4 regions of the Streptomyces sp. NPDC111507 genome follow, and region 1 is predicted to be linked to each of the others. Evidence: riboswitches for the same ligand, from Rfam matches in the RefSeq annotation. Region 1 holds a riboswitch; each other region holds the start of a gene.
What was found. A riboswitch is a leader RNA that binds a small molecule or an ion and turns the genes downstream of it on or off. The one in region 1 is predicted to bind cyclic di-AMP.

Region 1 (5,763 bases):
CTTCCCGTAGGCGTACGCGACGGCCTCCGCCGCACGTGAGTCGGGTGCCGCGACGGAGCCGGGCGACGGCACCGGGCCGAGGTCCCGCGCGGCGGAGCGCGAGGCGCGCTGCCCGGCGCTTCCCGTACCTCCGGCGCCCCCGGCCGCTCCCAGGTCCCCGAGCTGCGCGCGCTGCTCGTCGGTGAGGCGCGACAGCAACTGCCGCGCCGTGTCCAGCTTCCCGGTGATCGTCTTCTTGGCCCGCTTCAGCTCCGCCTGACGCGACTTGAGCGAGGCCAGCTCGACATGCGCGGCCCCGCGCAGCTGCTCGATCTCCCGCAGCTGCTTGCGCACCCGGGCCACGGCCTCCGCCTGCCGGCTGCCGGCCCGCTCGGCGAACGCGGCCCCTTCCAGATACTGGTCGGGGTTGTCGGAGAGCGCGAGTTGCAGCGCGGGGTCCAGGCCTCCGCTGCGGTACTGCGCGGCGGCGATCGAACCCAGCGCGTCCCGTGCCGTGTTGAGCCGGTCCTCCTTGCGTGCCGCCTCGTCGCGCAGTGCGTTCAGCCGCTGCTCGGCCTTGTCGGCCTTGTCCTTCGCGCCGTCGTACTTCTGGGTGGCGACCTCCGCCTCCTCGTACAACGTGTCCACCTTGGCCTTCACCTGTGCCGGCGACAGCTGCGGGTCCGCGTGCCCCGTCCCGTCGAAGCCCGTCGCCGTGGCCGCGCCCGCGAGGGCGATGGTCGCGGCCGTGCGGGCCGTGGTTCCACCGAGCGAGCGCTGTCTGGGCTTTCGGTGCGCTGCCACGAGGGCCCACATCCTTCCCGGGGACTTGCCTACGACCGCCGGGGACGAGCGCGGTCAGCGGGGGACACGTCCGGCGGCGGCCCACACAGGGGGAGCGGGCCGCCGCCGGACCTTTCTCGGCGGTGGTGTCCGGCTGCCGCCCCTGGCCCGGGCGGCGGTGGGGAGCCGGTCACCTGGTGGAGGACGCTAAACCTGAGAGTGATGTCCCGGTAACGTCATGTACGGAACTGGCGTCACTGGATCGCGGGGCGACCGTATGTGACCGTGATACCGGCCCGGCGCAGTCGACTTCACGCGGTGTGATGACCGATGGGGCGGTTCCGGGACAATCGGTGGTTCCCAGGTGGTAGGGGTCTACAGGGGGTGGGCCGGTGACAAGAGGGTGCAGGGCCGCCGATTAGGCTCCGGCTCCATGGACGTACTCATCCATCTCTTCGTCGGCCTGCACATCATCGGCATCGCCTCGCTCCTCGGTGGTTTCCTCACCCAGATGAAGGCGATGGGCCAGGGCACCGCCCGGTTCGTCCCCGCCATGCTGCACGGCGCGCTGACCATGCTGGTCACGGGCGTCGCCCTGGTCGGCCTCAACCAGGCCGACGACCACTCGGTCAACACCATCAAGATCGGCGTGAAGCTCGCCCTGCTGATCGTGATCCTCGGACTCGTCTATGTGAAGCGGGACGACGAGAAGGTGGACAAGGGCCTGTTCGGGCTTGTAGGGCTGCTCACGACCGCGAACATCTTCATCGCGGTGCTCTGGACCTGACGGCCCCCCGAAGGCCCCCACGGACGGCTACGGCGCTTCCGGACAGCGTTACAGATGCCCGACCGCTACGGCTCCCGCGGACGCCTGACCGCTACGGCCGCCACCGCCAGCCACGCCGCGACCGAGATCCACAGCAGCACCTGCCCGAGCCCCCTGAGCCGGCCGACGCCGATGGCGGCCGCGACCGACAGCGTCGCCACCGCCGTCATCCCCAGCGGGAACACGGTCGCCCAGCGCAGCACGTCGTAGTGCGGTCGGGGCCACAGGGCCTCCGCCACGGCCAGCACGCAGTACGAGCCGAGGACGAGCACGAGCAGCGCCTCGGTCACCCAGCGCAGCACGCCGTTGTCGTCGTTGTTCCACAGATAGATGTTCGCCTGGTACGCGAGGATCAGCTTCGACCCCGCCAGCGCCGAGATGGCGAGCGCGCCGCCCGCGACCCACTGGTCCCCGGCGCCCGTGGCGACCTCGCGGTAGTCGAAGTAGAACAGTGCCGCCGCGTAGAGCACGAGCCCCAGCCAGAACAGCACCAGCGCGGTGTGCGCGAGCCAGTCCGTGTGCGTCGCGGGGGCGAGCGTCGCGCCCAGCACCGCGAGCCCCTGCGTGGCCACACAGCCGAGGAACACCCCTCCGGGCATACGGGGCCGCCATTGCCGTACGACCAGGAGGAGCAGCCCCGGCCAGAGCGCCGCCGACAGGGCGAGCAGGGCCTCGGCCGGCACCTTCCACCCCAGCGTGACCAGCCGCGTGCCGAGCACGGTGGTCGCCGCGACCGCGGTGAGCGCACTCGGTGTACCGGCCTCCGTCAGCCACCGCTCCCGCTCTCGCAGCAGCCGTACGACGAAGGCCGCGGCGAGCCCGAGCCAGCCGACGGCCGCCAGGGCCAGCACGATCCGGGACAGGACCTCGTAGCCGGTCTGCTCCAGCCCGATCGAGATGATGCCGGTGGCCAGGATCGCGGCTCCGGCGCCCGGCGGACTCTGCGCCCACCAGCTGCGCAGGCCGGTCCACCGGGTGCCGGGCGGGGAGATGGCTGACATGGGCCCGATGCTAAGGACCTTCGAGCGGGTTGGCGGCGGGCCACGCGCGCGTGGAGCTCGATGAGCCCCACGCGCGCGTGCCGGGCGTCGAGGCGTTAGGCCGGACGCACCACGCTGTGGATGATCGACTCGCCGCCGTAGAAGATCGACTCCTCGCGGACGTACGCGCCCGGCTTGGGGGCGTGGATCATCATGCCGTTGCCGACGTACAGGCCGACGTGGCTGATGTCGTCGTAGAAGAAGACGAGGTCACCGGGCTTGATGTCGGAGAGCGGGACCGTCGTGCCCACGTTGACCTGGTCCCAGGTGGTACGCGGGAGATCGACGCCGGCGGCCTTCCAGGCGGCCTGCGTGAGGCCGGAGCAGTCGTAGGAGCCGGGCCCGGTCGCGCCCCAGACGTACGGCTTGCCGACCTGGGTGCGGGCGAAGGCGAGGGCCTTGTCGGCCTTGGCGGTGTACGAGGAGTCGCTGGCCGAACTGCCGGAGGTGCCGACGGAGCCAGTGGTCCCGGAGGTGCCGGAACCCGTCTGCTGCTGAGCGGCCGCCTCCTGAGCCTTCTTCTGCGCCGCGGCCTGCTGCTGGGCCAGCTCCGCCGCCTTGCGGTCGGCCGCTTCCTGCTTCTTCTTCTCGATCGCCGCGAGCCGCGCCTTCTCCTCGGCGGTCAGCTTCGACAGCAGGGAGCGGGCCTCGGCGAGCTTGCGCTGGACGTCGGCCTTGGACGTCCTCAGCGCGCTCTGCGTCGTGGTGAGCGTCTGCAGGCTCTTGGAGGCCTCCGCGCGCTTCTTGGTGGTGGCGGCCTGCTCGGTGACGTAGTCGTCGACGGCCGCCTTCTGGCGGGTGGTCAGACGGTTCATCAGCTGGGTCTGGTCGAAGTAGTCCTGCGGATTGTCGGCCAGCAGGAGGCTCGCGGTGTCGGGGGCGGCGGCGCCGGTGCGGTACTGCGCCGCGGCGAACGAACCCAGTTCCTCGCGCGCGGTGTTGAGCTTCTCGGTGCGCTGGGCCACGTCGTCGAGGAGGGAGTCGACGCGCTTGCGCTGCTGGGCGGTCTTCTCCCTGGTCGCGTTGTACTTCTCGGTCGCCGTCTCGGCCTGGTGGTAGAGGTCGTCGACCTTCTTCTCGACCTCTTCGATGCTCGGCTTGGAGTCGGCCGAGGGCGCGGCGTTCGCCGTCTGGGAGAGCAGGGCCACGGAGGTGAGGGCCGCCGTGGCGAGGGCGGGAGTCCGTATGCCCGCTATGCGTGTACCTGTAGGACTCCACTTGCGATGCGACGCCAAGGTGGCGACTCCTTCCGTCATCCGCCTACCGAGTTAGCTGTCGGGTTCGGGCGGGTACGTCCGGAAGGTTTGCCCTACGGTCCGTGCCCCAGTGGACAATTGGACCGATTCACCCCAAGGTCGGTTGGGTCCCCGGCTCCGGCTGCCACGCGGGCGCACCGGACTCGGCGGAGGCCGCACGGCCCGGCGGTGTTCGCCGGTTGGGTCGAGCGGCCTGCCCGGCACGCTAGCCAACTCATAAGTGTTCTGTGAAGTTTGATGTGCGATATGCCCGATACATTTTTGTGACCTTGACTCTGGCAGCCATTGATCGGGACTGGCTGTGGCTGACCGTAATGAAACGATCCTGAACGGTGACGGCGTCCGCGGTGGAAAGGGCGGCGGAAAGAGTGGCGGAAAGCGATCGGGCGCCGTCACGGAAAGCGATCATGCGCGATCGCGGAAAAACCGGTCGGGTTTTCAGGGTGGCCGCGGGTTGTCAGTGGGGCCGCCTAGACTCGGAGAGCGATGAGCAGCCTCTTTGATGACAGCTTTCTGGCGGACCTCCAGCCTTCCGGGGCCCACGAGGAAGAGCCCCCGCCGCCGCCCGAGGACGGAGCGGCGGAGCCGCTTCCGGACGACCTGTTCGGCGGCCGCTTCGACGCGCCCGCGAGCCGGGACGCCTACTACCGCGACGGCGCGCCCCGCCCCGCCGTGGACCCGGCGGCCCTGCTGGACGGGCTGAACGAGAACCAGCGCGCGGCCGTGGTGCACTCCGGCTCCCCGCTGCTCATCGTGGCCGGCGCGGGCTCCGGCAAGACCCGGGTGCTCACCCACCGCATCGCCCATCTGCTGGGCGAGCGCCATGTCCACCCCGGCCAGATCCTCGCGATCACCTTCACGAACAAGGCCGCGGGCGAGATGAAGGAGCGCGTCGAGCAGCTCGTCGGCCCGCGCGCGAACGCGATGTGGGTGATGACCTTCCACAGCGCGTGTGTGCGGATCCTGCGCCGGGAGAGCAAGAAGCTCGGCTTCACCTCCTCGTTCTCGATCTACGACGCCGCCGACAGCAAGCGGCTGATGGCGCTCGTCTGCCGTGATCTGGATCTCGATCCCAAGCGCTTCCCGCCCAAGTCCTTCAGCGCCAAGATCTCGAACCTGAAGAACGAGCTGATCGACGAGGAGGACTTCGCCGCCCAGGCCGCCGACGGCTTCGAGAAGACCCTCGCCCAGGCCTACGCGATGTACCAGTCGCGGCTGCGCGAGGCCAACGCGCTCGACTTCGACGACCTGATCATGACCACGGTCAACCTGCTGCGCGCCTTCCCGGACGTCGCCGAGCACTACCGTCGCCGCTTCCGCCACGTCATGGTCGACGAGTACCAGGACACCAACCACGCGCAGTACGCGCTGGTGCGTGAGCTGGTCGGCACCGGCGCGCAAGACGAGGACACCCCGCACGGCGAGCACGACCTGCTCCCCGCCGAGCTGTGCGTCGTGGGCGACGCCGACCAGTCGATCTACGCCTTCCGCGGCGCGACGATCCGCAACATCCTCCAGTTCGAGGAGGACTACCCGAACGCGACGACGATCCTCCTGGAGCAGAACTACCGCTCCACGCAGACGATCCTCTCCGCCGCCAACGCGGTCATCGAGCGCAACGAGTCCCGCCGGCCCAAGAACCTGTGGACCAACGCGGGCGCGGGCGCGCAGATCACCGGCTATGTCGCGGACACCGAACACGACGAGGCGCAGTTCGTCGCCGAAGAGATAGACCGTCTCACGGACGCGGGCGAGGCGAAGGCCGGAGACGTCGCCGTCTTCTACCGAACGAACGCCCAGTCCCGTGTCTTCGAAGAGATCTTCATCCGCGTCGGCCTGCCCTACAAGGTCGTGGGCGGCGTCCGCTTCTACGAGCGCA
Region 2 (5,763 bases), on a different contig from region 1:
GTGACGCAGACCGGGCGGGAGCAGCCGGGCCAGCGGGAGGCGACCGCGTTCGTCGGTGGTCATCGCCTCGTGGATGACGACGTTGATGCTCCAGCTGTGCTGCGCGGCCTCCTTGAGCAGGCGGCGCAGTGCCTTGTCCTCCTGCGGCAGCGGGTTGATGTCCCGCAGGCGGAGCCCGGCCACGATGTCGTGGTCCCAGGCGACCTCGTGTCCCTCGGGCCAGAACATGGTCGCGGGAGAGGGCCACGCGAGGTCCCAGGGCCGTTCCGCCTCGGCCACCAGCGTCCAGCGGGTTCCCTCGGCGGCGTGTTCGCGTCCGTCCGTCGTGAGCCGTGCGCGCACCGTGACGGCGTCGTCGACCAGCCAGCGCGCCTCGAAGACATGTCCTTCGGAGTCCGAGGAGTTCTCTGCGTCCAGGTAGTCGTGGATCGTCTCGTCGGCCTTCAGCCTCCGCAGGTTCTCCCTGAGGATCTCCTGCGGGGCGGGCCCGACGTGGCGCCCGCCGGCCAGCCAGACGGTTTCCGGGGCGGTGGCGCGGGCGGTGGAGGGCTTGGGCATGAGTCACTTTGCGGTGGGAGGCGGCGTGGCCTCCCAGTATGGTCAGCGCGGGTGGCCGGTCGGGCGGCGAGGCCCGCGTGGATCACATACATCCCCTCTTGCGGAACTTTGACCGCTCCAGTGCCTTATGTGTGCTTTGAGGTGCCGGAGATGTCGCTGCGTCCGTCACGCCGGGCGCAGCGCGCTGTGAATCGCCTTCTGTCCGGCGAAGAAGAGGGACTCTTCGCGTATCGAGGCACCCGGGCTGGGGGCGTGGATCATCATGCCGTTGCCGGTGTAGAAGCCGACGTGGCTGACGTTGTCGTAGAAGAAGATCAGGTCGCCGAACTGGATGTCGGTCAGGGGAATCGCCGCACCGGCGGTCGCCTGCCCGTGCACGGTACGCGGGAGCGCGACCCCGGCGGCCCTCCAGGCGGCCTGGACGAGGCTGGCGGAGTCGTACGAGTCCGGTCCGGTCGCGCCCCAGACGCACGGCTTGCCGATCTGCTCGCGGGTGAAGGCGAGGGCCTTGGCGGCCTTCCCGCCGTACGCCGACTCCGCGGCGCCGACGGCCGTGTTGACGGAACCGGTGGAGACACCGGTGCCTACGGGCACACCCGCGGCCAGGGGCATTCCCGTGCCGAGGGACATGTCGGCAGCGAGAGGCATCCCCGCACCCATGGTCATGTCCGTGGCCAGCGGTACGCCTCCGCCGAGGGACATGTCCGCGCCGGGCGGCATGCCCGCGGCCAGCGGCATCCCCGTGCCGAGGGACATGTCGGCACCGAACGGCATCCCCGCACCCATGGACATGCCCGCACCGAGCGGCATCCCGGTGCCGAAGGACATGTCCGGGCCGAGTGCGGTCGACTGCTGTCGCTGCCACTCCTCCGCGGCCTGCCGGCGAGCCTGATCCTCCGGGGTGGGCCAGACGGCCTCGGCCGGACGTGACTCGATCGCCGCGGGCCCGGGGTTCCAGCGCGCGGCGTGCTGGGACACCAGATCACGGGCCAGCGCCAGCTTGCGCTGGATCTTCTCCTTGGACGTCTTCAACGAGGACTGCCCCGGCCCGGCGGGCAGCGCGGGCAGCAGGGCCGTGGCGGCCTCCAGCGCGGGTTGCGGCGCAGGCTCCGGCGCGGCCGGCAGTGCGGCGACGGCCCTGGCCGTCAACTCGGCCACGGGCCCGGCGGCCGCCTCGGCGGAGGGGCCCGCCGTCAACTCAAGAACAGGGCGGGCGGTCAACTCCCGCCCACGGTCGGTGAGTCCGTCCTCCGGCCGCTTCGGCGGGCCCGCGGGCCGCGCCTCGGCGGGGGGCTTCGACATCCGGTCGGCCGGCAGCCTGGCAGGCGCGGACGGACCCAGCTGCGCGCGCGCCGCGTCGAACCAGGTTCTGGTGATGTCGTCGAGGGCGGGGTCGCGGCGCCTGCGCGCGCCTTCCGCTGCCGGGTTGACGCGGCTTCGGCTCCCCGTGGTCATCGCGCGGGTCCCGTTGACGAACCCGACGGCGTTCTCGGCCTGGTCGTAGAGGGAGCTGATCCGCTGCTGCACCTCCTCGCGGCTCGGACCGTCCGCGCTACTGAGGGCGGCCGCCGCGCGTGCGGAGTCAGGCATGCCAGGGAGGCTGTTGCCTCCAGGGCGCGGGGTTCGTTCCGGCGCCATGGGAGCCGTACTCCTTCCGTACTCCGCCTACCGGGTCGGCTGTCGGGTTCGGGCGGAAGATTCAGGAAGGCTGCCCTACAGCCCTTGCCCGATCGGGCAGTTGGGCCGATTCACCCCAAGGTCGGTTGGGTCCAGGTTCCGGTTGCCACGGAGGCACCGGATTCGGCGGAGGTCGCGCGACCCGGCGAGGTTCGCCGGAGGGAGTCGTGCGGCCTACCGCCAACTTAGCCAATTTGTGTGCCTGGTGTGAAGATTGGAGCGCGAACTGTCCGATATGTAATTGTGACCTTCGTCTACGTGTTCCGGCCACGACCAGGATGTCGTACGACCGCCGTGCGCCCCATGGTCGCCGCGAGCGTGCGCAACCGGCGCCAGTCCAAGGGGGGTTGGGCCTCCGGCACACCGGGCCGTTCCTTGGGGACGCGGACGCGCAGGGCGCCGGGTTCGACGCGGCAGTGCACCGGGGTGGGCAGGACCAGGGCCTCGCCGTCGATGCCGGCCTCGATCTCCGCGCGGTCGGCGTCGATGACCACCTCACGGGTGGTCAGGACCGCGAGTCCGTCCGGCGCGGGGTCCAGTACGAGCGCGGCGGCCTCGGCCGCGCTGTCCACCGTGATGCCGAGGACACCGAGCAGCCCGGAGTCGAGCCGTTCGCGGCGGCCGAGACCGGCCGGATCGTTGGTGCGGTAGGGGTTGTTGCTCACCAGTACGGCCTGCGGGGCGTCGAGCGTCGTGTCCGCGGCGCGAGCGGTCAGTCGCGGCCCGCGCTGACGGGTGAGCAGGTCGGGCAGGAGGTCCAGGATGGTGCCGATCTTGTCGTCGCGGTACGCGGGACTCTGCACGACCGCCGCGTACGCGCCGAAAGAGGCGTTGTTGACGAACGGGTGGCCGCCGGCGAAGCCGAGGTCCACGCGGAGTTCGACGCCGTCGGTGAGGGCGTCCAGGCAGGTCGCCGGGTCGTCGCGGTCGAGGCCGAGGTCCATCGCGAAGTGATTGCGGGTGCCGGCGCAGACCACCAGGAACGGCAGACCGTGTTCGGCGGCGACGGCCGCGACCAGCGCCTGGGTACCGTCACCGCCGGCGACACCCAGCAGATCCGCGCCGTCCGCGACGGCGGCCCGGGCCAGCGCGGTGACGTCCTGGTGCTCGTCAGGGTCGAGGAGCACGACCTGTGCGCCGAGCCGCTCCGCCTTCTCCCGCAGTCCGAACTTCGCCACCTTGCCACCGCCGGAGTGCGGATTCATGAGGAGGAAGGGGCGCCGCGGCGGCGGTGCCCTGCGTTCCTTCGGGCGCGGGGCGCGCGTCCGGTCGCTCCGCAGGGCGTACCGGCCGCTCCAGACCGCCACGGTCCACAGTGCCAGGGACACGGGAACGGCCCAGAGCAGCCCGGCCACGGCGAACAGGGTGAGCACGGCGCCGGGCACGACGGCCGCCAGCACGGCCGCCACCCAGCGGAGCGGGCCGCGCCGGGTCAGCGCCCACCACAGCGCCGCCGCCGTGACGGCCACGCCGAGGAGCGCGGCCAGGAGCAGCAGTACGCCGTCCACGCCTCCGTAACCGAGCGGCAGCAGCACCGCCAGCGCCGCCGCGATCAGCGCGCCCCTGGCCGCCCACCGTTTCCCGTGGCCGACCCGCGCGCTCGTGTCCACACCCATCGCTCCTCCACGGACGTCGTAGAAGTCCGGCCCTGGCGGGCCCGGCCGCACGGAGGCCCGGTTCGGCGGGTCGTTGGCTGTGTGCGGGGTCGGCCATCGACGACACAGTCGTATGCAACCGTCGGGTCAGGCGCCGCGCAACCGCCACGCTCCGCCTGGCCCGCGCCGACCGGGGCCGGTCCGGACGGTTCTCACCGAACCCTTGGTCCACCCCTCGGGGCCGGGACCGTCGCGGCTGATGCACGATGGGCGGCGGCGGGCCCCGGCAGGACGCCGGGTGTGGCGGGGAGGGACAGTGGTGATGAGTGGGCAGCGCGGCCGTGTCCTGGTCGTGGACGACGACGCGGCGATCCGCCGCTCGCTGGAGCGGGGCCTGAGGCTCGGTGGATTCGCCGTGGATCTCGCCGACGGGGGCCGGCCGGCCCTGGCGGTGGCCCGGCGGACGCCGCCGGATGTGATCGTGCTGGACATCTCGATGCCCGACCTCAACGGCATCGAGGTGTGCAGGGCGCTGCGGGACGAGGACAACGACGTACCCGTGCTGATGCTCTCCGCACTCGACGAGACCGCCGACCGGATCGCGGGCCTGCAGGCGGGCGGCGACGACTACCTCGTCAAGCCCTTCGCCCTGCAGGAGCTGGTCCTGCGGCTGGAGGCACTGCTGCGGCGCCGGCCGCCGCGGGACAGCGGCACCGTACGGGCCGGCGGGCTGCTCCTGGATCCCGCCGCCCGCAGGGTGAGCCTCGACGGGCGGCCGGTGGAACTGACCCGCCGCGAGTTCGAACTCCTCCACTTCCTCGCCCGCAACGCAGGCATCGTGCTCAGCCGGGACCAGCTCCTCGATCGCGTATGGGGCTACGACTTCGAGGTGCGCACCGACGCGGTGGACACCTTCGTCAGCTATCTGCGCCGCAAACTGGAGACGTCGGGGCACTCCCGGATCATCCACACCGTACGAGGCGTGGGCTTCGTCCTGCGCGACGACGACCCGCAGGAGCGGCCGTGAGACTGTCCACGCGGATCGCCCTGGCCGTGGGCGCCACCGTGCCCGTACTGGTACTGGCCACCGGCTGGCTGCTGCTGCGGCTGGTCGCCGCGGATCTGCACGATCAGCAGGACACGCATCTGCGTGAGCGCGCGGTGGCCGTCGCCAAGGATGCCCGGGGGCTGCTGCGCGCGAGCGCCGCCGACCGGTCGGCGGCGGTGGAGCAGGCCCGCGAGCGCCGGGTGTTCACCTCGGCCCTGGACGTGGGCGTACGGCTGATCGGCCCCGAGGAGACCTTCACCGGCGGCCCGCAACCGGCGGCGGACGTGGCGCTGCCCGCCAGGGCGCCCGTGCCGGTCACCCTCCGTGCCGACGGCAGGAGCTGGCGGATCCTGTCGACCCGGGTGACCGGGGCGCGCCCCGGCGTGCGCGGCACCCTGTGGCTGTTCGCGTCGGACACCGCCGCCGACACCCAGGTGCGCCTGGTCCGACGGCGCGCGGTGACCGTCGCCCTGCTCGCCGCACCGCTGTCCGGGCTGCTCGCCTGGGCCGTCGCCACCCGGGCGAGCGCGCCGCTGCGCCGTCTGCAACGCCGGGCGAGCGGCCTCGACCCCCGCTCCAGTTCCACTCGCCTGGACCACAGCCCGACGCGGATCGCCGAGGTCGACGACCTCGCACACACCCTGCAGACCGTCCTGGCACGCTACGACGAGCAGGCACTCAGGACCGCCGAGGCACTGGCCACCGCCCGCTCCTTCGCCTCGGCGGCCTCGCACGAACTGCGCACCCCGCTGATGAGCATGCAGACCAACCTGGAGATCCTCACCGAGCATCCGGAGCTCGCCGGACCCGACCGCGACGAAGTGCTGCACGACCTGAGCCGCGAACACGCACGCCTCCTCGGAGTCCTCGTCATGCTGCGCGACC
Region 3 (5,763 bases), 240 kb from region 1:
CCGCCATCGGCTACGCATTCCCGCCCGGCCACCGCATCCGGCTCTCCCTGTCCACCGCCTCCTGGCCGTGGATCTGGCCCCAGCCGGGCTCGGCGGCGGGGTTCGTCCTGGACCCGGCGGGCAGTTCCCTCGAACTTCCGGTGCGAGCGAGGGAGTCGGACCTGAGGATCACCTTCGAGGAGCCGGAGCAGTCCGAACCCCCAGGAGTGACATCCCCGGTCACCTTTGACGAGCCCGCCCCGCGCGCCTGGTCGCCCGTTACGTGGCGAGGGGCGAGTGGCGACTGGAGGTCGACCTTCGCCACGACGGCACCCGTGTCCACCCGGACGGCCTCGAATGCACGGAGGACGCCCGGGACACGTACACCATCCACGAGTCGGACCCGCTCTCCGCCCGTACCCGCTCGACGAGGTCGATCCGTCTGCACCGCCCGGAGCTGCCCCGGGACGCCCGGGTCGAGACACGCTCCGAACTCAGCTGCGACGACCGGGAGTTCATCACCTCGAACGAGCCGATCTGCCTCGAACGAGCCGATCTGCAAGGACGGCAACGAGGTGGTCTTCCATCGGACGTGGGAGAGAAGAATCCCCCGGACGGCGGACTGGAGACCCGGCCACGGCATGGGCAACCCTGAAGAGCATGGCGCGGACCGGTGAGTTCCTGATGGCCCTGGACGAGGGGATGCTCGCGTACTTCCGCGAGATGGCCGACGAGATGGTCACGCGTTTCGGAATCCCCCGGGCCGAGGCGGTGGCGAGGATCAACAGGGCTTACGCGGGGCAGGAGTTCGGTCCCCACCCGGACCTGATGTGCCACGAACTCCCCGAATACTGGGCCTACGGCCTCTACTTCAAGCCCAATGCCGGCCGGCTGCCCGACGACGACCCCGACACGGACCTGTCCGTATGGGAGGTCCGCCCGGCTCCGCCCGCGGGCTCACCGGCCTGGACACTCGAAGCGCGATGTCCGATTTGCCGCCAGTGCCGCTTTATTTCTGCTTGGTCGCGTGAATTGGGTCACTCCCATGCGAAGTGGGCCCTTTATCCCCTCTTGACGACTCCCCCTTTGCATAAGGCAAGTTGAGCGTCGCGTTCCGGATTAATCGGGCATTTTCTCCCTCGTATCACCCAGGTGAAAGCGATCTACACCGGGAAATGAGGGCTTGTTCCGGACATGTGCTCTCGCATACGTTCACGTCGATCCGGACGGACCGCCCAATCCTGCCGCCGACCGGAATACCCCACCCACCCACACAGACGCACGGCAGGAGCGGGGGACCCAGGTAAGCCGCCGATCCGGACACCGGAACGGCTAGGGGTGAAGTCGCACACACCGTGCGGCCGGGCAGCTCCCGCCCGAACCCGACAGCTCACTTCGCAGGCGCCGGAGAGGAATTCGCCATGTCCGCACGAGGCAAGCACCGCAACTTCAAGATCCAGGGCATGCTCACTCGGGGCATCCTCGCCGCAGGAATGGGCGGAGTCGCACTCGCCCTTCCGCTCGTGAGCGCGACCTGCGCGCAGGCCGCCACGGCCACCAGCACCGATGTCCAGCTCATCACCTACAAGGTGGTCGCGGGCGACACCCTGGCCACGATCGCGAAGAAGTACCCCACGAGCGGCGGCCCGGCGAAGCTGTACACCGCCAACCGCGCGGTCATAGGCCCCGACCCGACGACGCTTCGTCCGGGCCTCACCCTGACCGTGGGCACCAAAACCGTCCAAACCACCACCAAGAAGACCCCGGCGAAGACGGCGCCCACCAACTCGAAGACGTACGCGAACAACCTCGACGGTTGGATCAAGCACTCGCTGGACATCATGGCCCGCGCCAAGATCCCCGGCACCTACAACGGCATCCACCGCAACGTCATGCGCGAGTCCTCCGGAAACCCCCTGGCCATCAACAACTGGGACTCCAACGCCAAGGCCGGCATCCCCTCCAAGGGCCTGCTCCAGGTCATCGACCCCACGTTCAAGGCCTACCACGTGCCCGGCACGTCGATGAACCCCTACGACCCGGTCGCGAACATCACGGCCGCCTGCAACTACGCGGCGGCGAAGTACGGCTCGATCGACAACGTCAACGGAGCCTACTGACAGGACTGGCGGGGCTGGCGGGGCCGGTAGGGCTGGTACGACTGCCGGGGCTGATGCGGCCAACACGACCGATATAGCCCATATGCCCGATGTAACCGATATGGCTAGTGAGGTCGGAGAGACTCGGAGAGCTGCCGGGACCCACCGGGCTCTCCGGACTCCCGGAACCGGTCCGACCGGTACGGGAACAGCCGCTCCAGCACCACCGCGATCCCGTCGTCCTCGTTCGACAACGTCACCTCGTCGGCCACCGCCTTCAGCTCCGGATGGGCGTTGGCCATGGCGACCCCCCTGTCGGCCCAGTCGAACATGGGGATGTCGTTGGGCATGTCGCCGAAGGCGATGGTGGCGGCGGGAGTGAGACCGAGGTGGGCGGCGGCGAGCGCCAGACCGGTTGCCTTGGTCACGCCGCATGGCTGGAGTTCGACGGTCCCGGGCCCCGACATGGTGACGGTGGCCAGCGAACCCACCACGCCCCGGGCCGCCGAGGCCAACTCGTCGTCGGACAGCGACGGGTGGCGGAGCAACACCTTGCTGATCGGCTCCGTCCACAGGTCGTCGCGGTGATGCACCCGTACCGCCGGAAGCGTCGGATGCGGCATCACGTACCCCGGCTCGATGAGCGTCAGCCCGTCCACGCCGTCCTGGTCCACCGCGGCGTAGAGCAGCCCGACCTCCGCCTCGATCTTGCCGAGCGCGGTCTCCGCGAGTTCCCTGTCCAGGGTCACCGACCACAGCAGTCGGTCCGTCGCCGCGTCGTACAGCTGCGCCCCCTGCCCGCACACCGCCAGTCCCGTGCCGCCGAGTTCGTCGAGCAGAGGTCGTACTCTCGGCGCCGGGCGCCCCGTCACGACCAGGTGTCGGGCGCCCGCCTCGGCCACCCTCTCCAACGCGGCCCGGGACCGGTCGGAGAGGGTGTCGTCGCCGCGGAGCAGCGTTCCGTCCAGGTCAGTGGCGATAAGTGAATATGCAGTCGGAGCGGCCATGATCCGAAGAATACGGATCGAACGACTCATCGGCCCGGCGTGAACCGGACGACGTCCGGTATCCCGTCAGCAACGCCGTTCACCGTACGGGGCGTACCGGGCGTACAGAGTGCACTTCCGCCCCCGCCCACCGAGCGGGCGGTACGAAAAGACTCCGAGCGGAATGTCACTCCAGAGGATGACGCGGCTGCGGTGACTGTGGCCGCCTGAGCCCAACACAAGCTCCGACGCGACGGGTTGGGCCCCGCCCACGGCGTGGCCCACCAGTCACCGTCCCCTCCGGCCGTACGGACCCCGGCCACCTCACCCGTGCGCGCCCGCCAAGTGCTTGGCCAGCCGCGGCGAAGCGAACTCCGTACCGCACACGAACCGCATCACCGGCCCGTACGAAGCCGCCGCCGGCAACCCCGTGAAGTACAGCCCGGGCACCGAGGAGCAATACCCCGCACCGAGCTTGGGAGTGCCGCGGCTCACCGCGAGCGCCGTACGCAACTCGTGTCCCAGGAAGTCCATCGCGGCGATGTCGACGCGATATCCGGTCGCTGCGATGACATGGTCGGCGGAGAGTTCCTCGCCCCGACCGCCCAGGGTCCGCACGGAGAGGACCGGACGCCCGTCGGAGACGTCAGCGCGAACGATCCCGGAGACCTCGCTGACCTCGACCTTGCCCTCGAAGCGGTCGCGCAGCCACCACGCCCCGAGGGGGCCGAGCACCCGGCGGACCAGGTAGTGCCGGGCGTCGGCGGGCAGATAGCGGTAGGGGTGCGGGTAGTAGCTGAGCGCCCACAGGGACCAGGCGCGCCCGAAGGGCGACTCGGGACGCAGCTTCGGCTGTTTCCAGGGCGGTGCGCCGAAGGCGACCCTGCCCCGTCCCCGGGACACCACCCGGACCTGCGCGCCCGCCTCCGCCGCGAGCGCCGCCGTCTCCAGCGCGGACTGGCCCGCGCCGACGACGATCAGTTCCTTGCCGGAGAACCGGGCGAGGTCGTGGTGCTGGGAGCTGTGCGAGACGGGGCCGGTGGGCGTGGGTCCGTCCGCCGCCGCGCCGCCGAGCTCGGGCGGCAGATGCGCGAGTCCGTACAGTCCCGTGGCCACGACGACCGCCCGCGCCGTGAACGACTCCCCCGAGTCCAGCTTGAGTTCGAAGCCCTCGCCGCCCCGGCGGTCGACGGACACCACCCGCACCCGCTCCAGCTCGGGCACCAGCTTCTGCTGGAACCACTCGCCGTACGCGATGAACGTCTCGACCGGAATGATGTCCTCGTCCGTGACAAGCCGGCGGATCCCCGCCGCGTCGCAGTAGTCGGCGATCGTGTGGCCGGGCTGCGGGGCATCGAGGCTGGACGCAACCGGGGTCGATTTGAGAAGCATCCCCTCGGGCATATGGTCACGCCAGCTCACCATGGGCTCGCCGAACACGCGCACCGGGATGCCACGCGCCCTCAGATGGGCGGCGGTGGACAGGCCGAACGGGCCGGCACCGATGACTGCTACCGGATGAATCACGAAGTCCCTCCCCAGGACGTACGTTCGTCACTTCGTGGTCGTACTGGTGCTGCTGCCACGGCGGTTGGTCCGCCACAGCTGATAAAGATGCCTCGCGCCCGGCCGCACGAAGCGCGCGAGCATCGTGAAGAACGGCCGCAGGTCGTCACCCGCGAGCCAGGCCAGCTCCGTACCGCTCGCGCGAGCCGGCGCGTGCGGGGTCGTGTAGCCGCTGCGCCGGTAGGCGAGCAGGGCCGGCAGGTCGATGTTCTCCACGATGTACCGGTGACCGGCCCGCTGTTCCCCTTCGGGAACGGTGCGCCCGGTCAGGTCGAGATGCATGGCCCGGACGACGTCGATCCCCGACTCGTTCTCGAAGAGCCGGAATTGCGCGCCCATCCGGGGGTTGAAGTCGAGGAGTTTGTACCGACCGTCGCGCCGGTCGAAGCGCAGGTCGAGGTCGATGACGCCGCTGAAGCCGATCTGTTTGATGAAACGCGCGGCGAGGTCCGCGAGTTCCGGATTGTCGACGACGTACGCGTTCGCCGTCATTCCCGCGTGCGGCGGCCAGGAGCGGACCTTCACGCCCGTGAACATCGCGAGCGGCGTCGAGTCCGCGTCGAAGTACGCGTGCACGATCCAGTCCTCCGCCTCCTCCCTGGGCAGGTACTCCTGGAGGATCACGCCCGGCTGATCACCCCAGTCCCGGGCGAGTGACAGCAGCCCCTCCCGGGTCGCGATCCTCGTCGTCCCGTTCACCGCCGGCTGGCTGCGGCGTACGAACGCCTCCCGGTTCTTGGCGACGATCGGAAACCGAGCGCTCTCGGCGAACGCCACGATCTCCTCGTACGACTGCGGAAAGGCCGCCGCCGGGCTGGGGATGCCGTGTTCCACACAGAGTTCGTGCAGGCCCTGCTTGCTGGCGAGGCGCCGGGGCAGTTTGGCGTCGACCCGGGGGAAGAGGAACCGCTCCCCCAGCTCCTCCTGGTGCTCGGCGATCAGGACGGCCGCCTCCTCGTCCGTCGGGACGAGCACCGTCGGCCGCCCGATGCGGGCCCCGATCCGCAGCAGCCCCTCGACGAGACGCTCCGGCTCCTCCGTCCCCGTCGTCGGCCAGACGAAGGCACGGCGCAGATAGCGTGAGGCCGCGGCAGGCGTGTAACGGTCCTCGGTGATCGCATACATCGGTATGC
Region 4 (5,763 bases), on a different contig from region 1:
CCTCACCGCTCGCCCCCCGCCCCCGTGCCGGGAAGCCTGGACGGGTGGGGCAGCAGGAAGGAGGCGCGCAGCGGGCCGAGGAGCCGTACGGCGAGCCGTACGAGAAGCCGGATGACAAGCAGCACGACCGGTCCGGTGGGCGGTTGCCCGAGGACCCCGTGCCCGATCCGGGGCTGGGGGACGAGCCGGTGCCCCGACGGCCCGAGGCGGACCGCAGCCGGATCTCCTGCGCGCGCAGCCTCGTCCGGGTGCTGCCCGCGCTGCTCATCCTGGTCGGCGCGTTCTACGACTACTTCACCCCGATGGCCTTTACCGCGGGCCCCCTCTTCACGGCCGCGCCGCTCGTGGCCGCCCCGCTCTTCTCGCTGCGCGGCACCGTGCTCACCGGCGTCGCGGCGCTCGTCGCGGTGCTCACGATCCACATCCGGCTCGGCATCGTCCTCGAGGTGGACGCGCTCACGGAGGTCGCCACCGTGGCGACCGTCGGCGTGCTGGCCGCGCTCATCAACATTCTCGTCCGCCGCACCGACGAACGACTCGCCTCGGCCCACCAGATCGCCGAGGCGGCCCAGCGTGCCGTCCTGCCGGAACCCGACCGGCGGATCGGCGGCCTCGACGTCGCCGCGCGCTACGAGGCTGCGCAGGCGGGCGCGTTCATCGGCGGCGACCTGTACGCGGTGCAGGACTCCCCGCACGGGGTGCGGCTGGCCGTGGGTGACGTACGCGGGAAGGGCATGGACGCGGTGGCCGCCGTCGCCGTGGTCATCGGGGCGTTCCGGGAGGCGGCCGAGCAGGAGGCCACGCCGGAGGCGGTCGCGCAGCGGCTGGAGCGGGCGCTGGCCCGCGAGGGCACCCGGCGTGAGGGCCTCGACGCCTTCGAGGGGTTCACCACCGCCGTCCTCGCGGAGATCACGCACGAGGGCGGCCTCGTGAGGATCGTCAACCGCGGCCACCCGCTGCCGCTGCTTCTGCATGCGGACGGAACGCTGGTCACGCTCTCCGCCGCGAACCCCGCGCTGCCGCTGGGCATGGGCGAGTTGGGCAGCTGGCCGGACCGTGCCGAGGAGACGGAGTTCCCGCACGGGGCCACGCTCCTCTTCTACACGGACGGACTGTCCGAGGCCCGCGACGTGCAGGGGCGCTTCTACGATCCGGCCGCGCGCCTGGCCGGACGGACCTTCCCCGGCCCCGACGCCCTGCTGGCCACGCTCGTGGAGGAGGTCCGGCTGCACACGGGCGGCGCCCTGACGGACGACATGGCACTGCTCGCCGTACGGCGGCCGTAGCCACGGAAGGGGCGTTCTTGATCGATATCACGAGGGGTGATCGGTCGCTGTCCCTCCGCATAACAACTGATGCACCGTCAAATGACCGCCAGGTAGGGAGGCGCGGCCAACTCGCCCGATTTCCGCCGGTCATGGGCGGTAAGTCCTGGCCGAAAGTCGTTAATGATCAGTACGAACAGCTTGGAATCCGGTACCCGCGTCTATTAACGTTCGATAACGCAGCGCGGTCGTCCCAGCCGTCACAAGAGTCGGCTCCGTGCGCACGCGCCGAATCCCGCGAGGGAACCGGGGAACCACCAACTTGGGGTGAATCGAGCGTCTTTCACGGTGGAGACACCGTGGGTTGACGCGCGTAGGAGACCTTCCTGCTCCGAACCCGTCAGCTAACCCGGTAGGCGAGAAGGAAGGAAAGGAGCACGCCCACGTGGCGTCCAACCGGCCTGCCCAGCCCACTTCGTTCCCGCCGAACGACACCCAGACTTTTGGCTACGCCTACGGCAAGGACGAGGGCCCCTGGGAGGAGTGGAACCCCACCGAGGATTCCATCCGTCCCCTCCGTGGCCGGCACCGCGTCTCCAAGCAGCGCGGCGGAGGACTCGCCCGCAGCTCCACGGTCCTGGGCGTCGGCGTCATCGCCGCCGTCGGCGCGGGCGGCATGGCCACCGCGGCGCCCGGCAAGCCGCCGGTCTCCATCTCGCTGCCCGACCTCTCCTCGGTCACCGAATCGGCCAAGGCGCTGATATCCGACGGCGGTTCCAGCACGCCGAAGGGCTCCGCCACCCCGCTCACCAGCGCCGGTGTGACCAGCGCCGACGCCGCGCGGGGCAACACGGACGCGGGCGAGGCGCTGCGTGCCCGCATCATCCAGCAGGCCGAGTCGCAGCAGGACCAGATCGACAAGGCGGCCCAGGACGCCGCCGAGTCCGCCGCCGCGAAGAAGGCGGTCGCGCTGGCCGCCCAGCAGAAGGACGACGCCGAGGCCAAGGTCGCCGCCGCGAAGAAGAAGGCGGACGAGGACGCCAAGCAGAAGGCCGAGGCCGCGCGCCTCGCCGAGCTCGCCAAGAGCTACTCGCTGCCGACCTCCTCGTACACCCTGACCTCCCGCTTCGGTGACGCGGGCTCCATGTGGTCCTCCGGTTACCACACCGGCCTCGACTTCGCGGCCCCCACCGGCACGCTGATCAAGGCCATCCACAGCGGCACGATCACGGAGGCGGGCTGGGCCGGCTCGTACGGCTACCGCACCATCCTCACCCTCGACGACGGCACGGAGCTGTGGTTCTGCCACCAGTCCTCCATCAGCGTCAGCGTGGGGCAGAAGGTGGCCACCGGCGACGTCATCGGGCGCGTGGGCGCGACCGGCAACGTGACCGGGCCGCATCTGCACCTGGAGGTTCACCCGGGCGGCGGCAGCGCGATCGACCCGATGGCGTGGCTGCACAGCAAAGGCCTGAACCCCTGATCGTCCCCGCGGGCCGTATGCGGAATATGGGAATCCGCTACGGCTGTTGAAATAAGGCATGACTTCTCTACGCAAGCTCGGCTCCTCCGACCTCGAGGTCTTCCCGCTCTCCCTCGGCGGCAACGTCTTCGGCTGGACCGCCGACGAGGCGCAGTCCTTCGCCGTGCTCGACGCGTACACGGCCGGGGGCGGCAACTTCGTCGACACCGCCGACGGCTACTCCGCGTGGATCCCCGGCCACACGGGCGGTGAGTCGGAGACGGTCATCGGCAAGTGGTTCGCCGCGCGCGGCAACCGCTCCGACATCGTCCTCGCCACCAAGGTCAGTACCCACCCCGAGTACAAGGGCCTGTCCCCGGCGAACATCAAGGCCGCCGCCGACGCCTCGCTGCGCCGCCTCGGCACGGACTACATCGACCTCTACTACACCCACTTCGACGACACCTCGGTGCCGGTCGAGGAGATCATCGGCGCGCTGGACGAACTGGTCCGGGCCGGCAAGGTCCGGGAGATCGCCGCCTCCAACATCTCCGCCGAGCGGCTCGCGGAGTCCGTGGAGTTCTCCGACCGCGAGGGCCTCGCCCGCTACGTCGCCCTCCAGCCCCACTACAACCTCGTCTCGCGCGACACCTATGAGGGCCCGCTCCAGGAGGTCGCCTCCCGGACCGGCCTGGCCGCCATGCCGTACTTCGCGCTCGCGTCCGGATTCCTCACCGGCAAGTACCGCCCGGGTACGACGGTCGACTCCGCGCGGGCCGAGGGCGCAGGCAAGCACCTCGACACCGAGCGCGGCATCCGCGTCCTGGCCGCCCTCGACGAGGTCGCCGGGGCCCATGACGCGGAGGTCGCCACGGTCGCCCTCGCCTGGCTCGCCGCCCGGCCGACGGTCGCGGCGCCCATCGCCTCCGCACGGACGGTCGAGCAGCTGCCGGCCCTGCTGGCGGTCGCCGACCTGACCCTGACGGACGCGGAGGTGGCCAGGCTGACGGAAGCGTCCGCCTGAGGCCTACGACTGGTAGGGGTTGTACGCGGGGTACGGCGTTGCCGGGGCGGGATACGGGGTCGTCGCGCCGGCGGGGTACGGGGGTGTGCCGGCGGGGTTCACCTGGCCGGGCACCGGCGCGTAGCCGTACCCGGGCCACGGCGGCGGTAGCTGCGGCGGCACCGGTACGGCCGGGGCCGACGCGTGGGCCGCGTACGCGAGGGAGGGGCGGGCGACCTCCCGGCGGCGCCACAGCTCGTGCAGCAACTCCCGCTCCCGTACGACGAAGTCGGCGTTGGCACGGCCACTGCGCCCCCGGTGCCGCAGAAACGCCAGCGAGGTCGCGTACGCCTCGTACTGCGCGACCGAGCGCGCCGCCGCCCTGCCGAAGTGGTGGGCGGCGTAGTCGCGGGCCAGCCGCCGCGCCCGCATCGAGCCGAGCACGTACGGCTCGGGCGGGGTGAGCCACCCGGCCGCCGCGTACGCCGGGAGTTCGGTCCGTACGGTCTTCAGCTCCCGCTGCCGCGTCCAGATGACGAGGAAGGTGAGCAGACCGAACGCGGGCACCATGAACGCCCCGTACACCGCGTAGAAGCCGTACTCCCCGAAGTTCGACGAGCCGTTCCACATCGAGTGCGTGCCCATCGCGAGCAGCAGTCCGGTCAGGGGCAGCAGGACGCGGCGCACATGCTGGCGCTCGGCGGCCAGCGCCGCGATACCGAAACCGATTCCGGTGAGCACCGTGAACAGGGGGTGCGCGAAGGGCGACATCACGACGCGGACGAAGAAGGTCGCGGCGGTGACGGAGGCCAGGCCGTGGTCGCCGTTGAGCTGGTCCGTGCCGAAGGCGGTGCCGAGATAGAGGATGTTCTCGGTGAAGGCGAAGCCGGTCGCGGTGACTCCGGCGATGACGACCCCGTCGACGATCCCCGTGAAGTCCCGGCGGCGGAAGAGGAAGACCAGGAGCACGGCGGCGGCCTTCGCGGACTCCTCCACGATCGGCGCTATGACGGTCGCGCCGAGCGTGTCGGCGCTGGACGGGTCGGCGGTGGCGGTCGCTATCCATCTGGTCGCGAAACTGTTGGCGACGATCGCGATCAGCGCCGCCGCGCAGGCGCCCCACGCGAAGGCGAAGAGCAGATTGCGCCAGGGGCCAGGCTCCACCCGGTCCAGCCAGCGGAACGCGGCGACCAGGAGCGGCACGGGCAGCACGGCGAGGCCGAGCCCGACCAGGAAGCCCTCGGTGCCGGTCTGTTGGCGGACCAGGGCCAGGATGACGAGGCCGGAGAGCGCGAGCAGGGTGATCAGCGCGCCGTAGCGCACCCACTTCCGCTGCCACCAGTGCGCGTGCCGCAGTGCACCGTCGGCCGGCCCACCGGTGGGACCGCCGGGATACGTCGGGTACGGGGGGAAGGTGGCCACGGCATTGACCCTAACGAGGGAGGGGCGCTGCCCGCGACGGCGCCTGGTGGTGTTCGTCCGCGGGGCTTCAGTCGCCGGATGTGTCCTGGTCTCGGTGCTGTACGCGCCGGAACAGGAGGTCGTTCACCACATGACCCTTCTCCAGTCCCTGACCCTCGAAACGGGTCAGTGGCCGGAAGTCCGGACGAGGCGCGTAACCGCCGTCCGGCCGGGTGTTCTCGAAGTCCGGGTGCGCGCTCAGCACTTCCAGCATCTGCTCGGCGTACGGCTCCCAGTCGGTCGCGCAGTGCACGAGGGCGCCGGGCCTGAGGCGGGTCGCGGCGAGGCTGAGGAACTCCGGCTGGATCAGCCGCCGCTTGTGGTGCCGCTTCTTGGGCCAGGGATCGGGAAAGTACACGCGAAGCCCGCTCAGGGAGTCCGGCGTGAGCATCTCCCTGAGCAGAATGATCGCGTCACCGTTGCCGACGCGGATGTTGGTGAGGCCGTTCTGGTCCGCGAGATTGAGCAGGTTGCCCTGCCCCGGCGTGTGCACGTCGACGGCGAGGATCCCCGTCTCCGGGTCCTCCGCCGCCATCCGCGCGGTGGCCTCGCCCATCCCGAACCCGATCTCC

Region 2: it holds a riboswitch for cyclic di-AMP, as region 1 does, so the genes downstream of both, ACZ7M2_RS25235 (C40 family peptidase) here and ACZ7M2_RS10970 (C40 family peptidase) in region 1, are expected to answer to the same signal.
Region 3: it holds a riboswitch for cyclic di-AMP, as region 1 does, so the genes downstream of both, ACZ7M2_RS12120 (LysM peptidoglycan-binding domain-containing protein) here and ACZ7M2_RS10970 (C40 family peptidase) in region 1, are expected to answer to the same signal.
Region 4: it holds a riboswitch for cyclic di-AMP, as region 1 does, so the genes downstream of both, ACZ7M2_RS44940 (M23 family metallopeptidase) here and ACZ7M2_RS10970 (C40 family peptidase) in region 1, are expected to answer to the same signal.

What each region holds. Positions count from the first base shown of each region.
Region 1 covers NZ_JBVKBU010000002.1:769,058-774,820, reverse strand. The annotation lists gene ACZ7M2_RS10985 (C40 family peptidase) at 1-783, opposite strand, end outside; gene ACZ7M2_RS10980 (hypothetical protein) at 1,196-1,549, shown strand; gene ACZ7M2_RS10975 (tellurite resistance/C4-dicarboxylate transporter family protein) at 1,615-2,589, opposite strand; gene ACZ7M2_RS10970 (C40 family peptidase) at 2,685-3,863, opposite strand; cyclic di-AMP (ydaO/yuaA leader) riboswitch at 3,871-4,043, opposite strand; gene pcrA (DNA helicase PcrA) at 4,371-5,763, shown strand, end outside.
Region 2 covers NZ_JBVKBU010000006.1:214,123-219,885, forward strand. The annotation lists gene ACZ7M2_RS25230 (hypothetical protein) at 1-558, opposite strand, end outside; gene ACZ7M2_RS25235 (C40 family peptidase) at 724-2,148, opposite strand; cyclic di-AMP (ydaO/yuaA leader) riboswitch at 2,205-2,374, opposite strand; gene ACZ7M2_RS25240 (diacylglycerol/lipid kinase family protein) at 2,490-3,851, opposite strand; gene ACZ7M2_RS25245 (response regulator transcription factor) at 4,153-4,857, shown strand; gene ACZ7M2_RS25250 (sensor histidine kinase) at 4,854-5,763, shown strand, end outside.
Region 3 covers NZ_JBVKBU010000002.1:1,006,018-1,011,780, forward strand. The annotation lists partial or broken gene ACZ7M2_RS12110 (CocE/NonD family hydrolase) at 1-656, shown strand, start outside; gene ACZ7M2_RS12115 (hypothetical protein) at 640-1,083, shown strand; cyclic di-AMP (ydaO/yuaA leader) riboswitch at 1,236-1,396, shown strand; gene ACZ7M2_RS12120 (LysM peptidoglycan-binding domain-containing protein) at 1,401-2,099, shown strand; gene ACZ7M2_RS12125 (HAD family hydrolase) at 2,204-3,085, opposite strand; gene ACZ7M2_RS12130 (FAD-dependent oxidoreductase) at 3,389-4,591, opposite strand; gene ACZ7M2_RS12135 (carboxylate--amine ligase) at 4,619-5,763, opposite strand, start outside.
Region 4 covers NZ_JBVKBU010000020.1:19,480-25,242, reverse strand. The annotation lists gene ACZ7M2_RS44945 (PP2C family protein-serine/threonine phosphatase) at 159-1,286, shown strand; cyclic di-AMP (ydaO/yuaA leader) riboswitch at 1,542-1,699, shown strand; gene ACZ7M2_RS44940 (M23 family metallopeptidase) at 1,711-2,748, shown strand; gene ACZ7M2_RS44935 (aldo/keto reductase) at 2,807-3,751, shown strand; gene ACZ7M2_RS44930 (PrsW family intramembrane metalloprotease) at 3,755-5,152, opposite strand; gene trmB (tRNA (guanosine(46)-N7)-methyltransferase TrmB) at 5,220-5,763, opposite strand, start outside.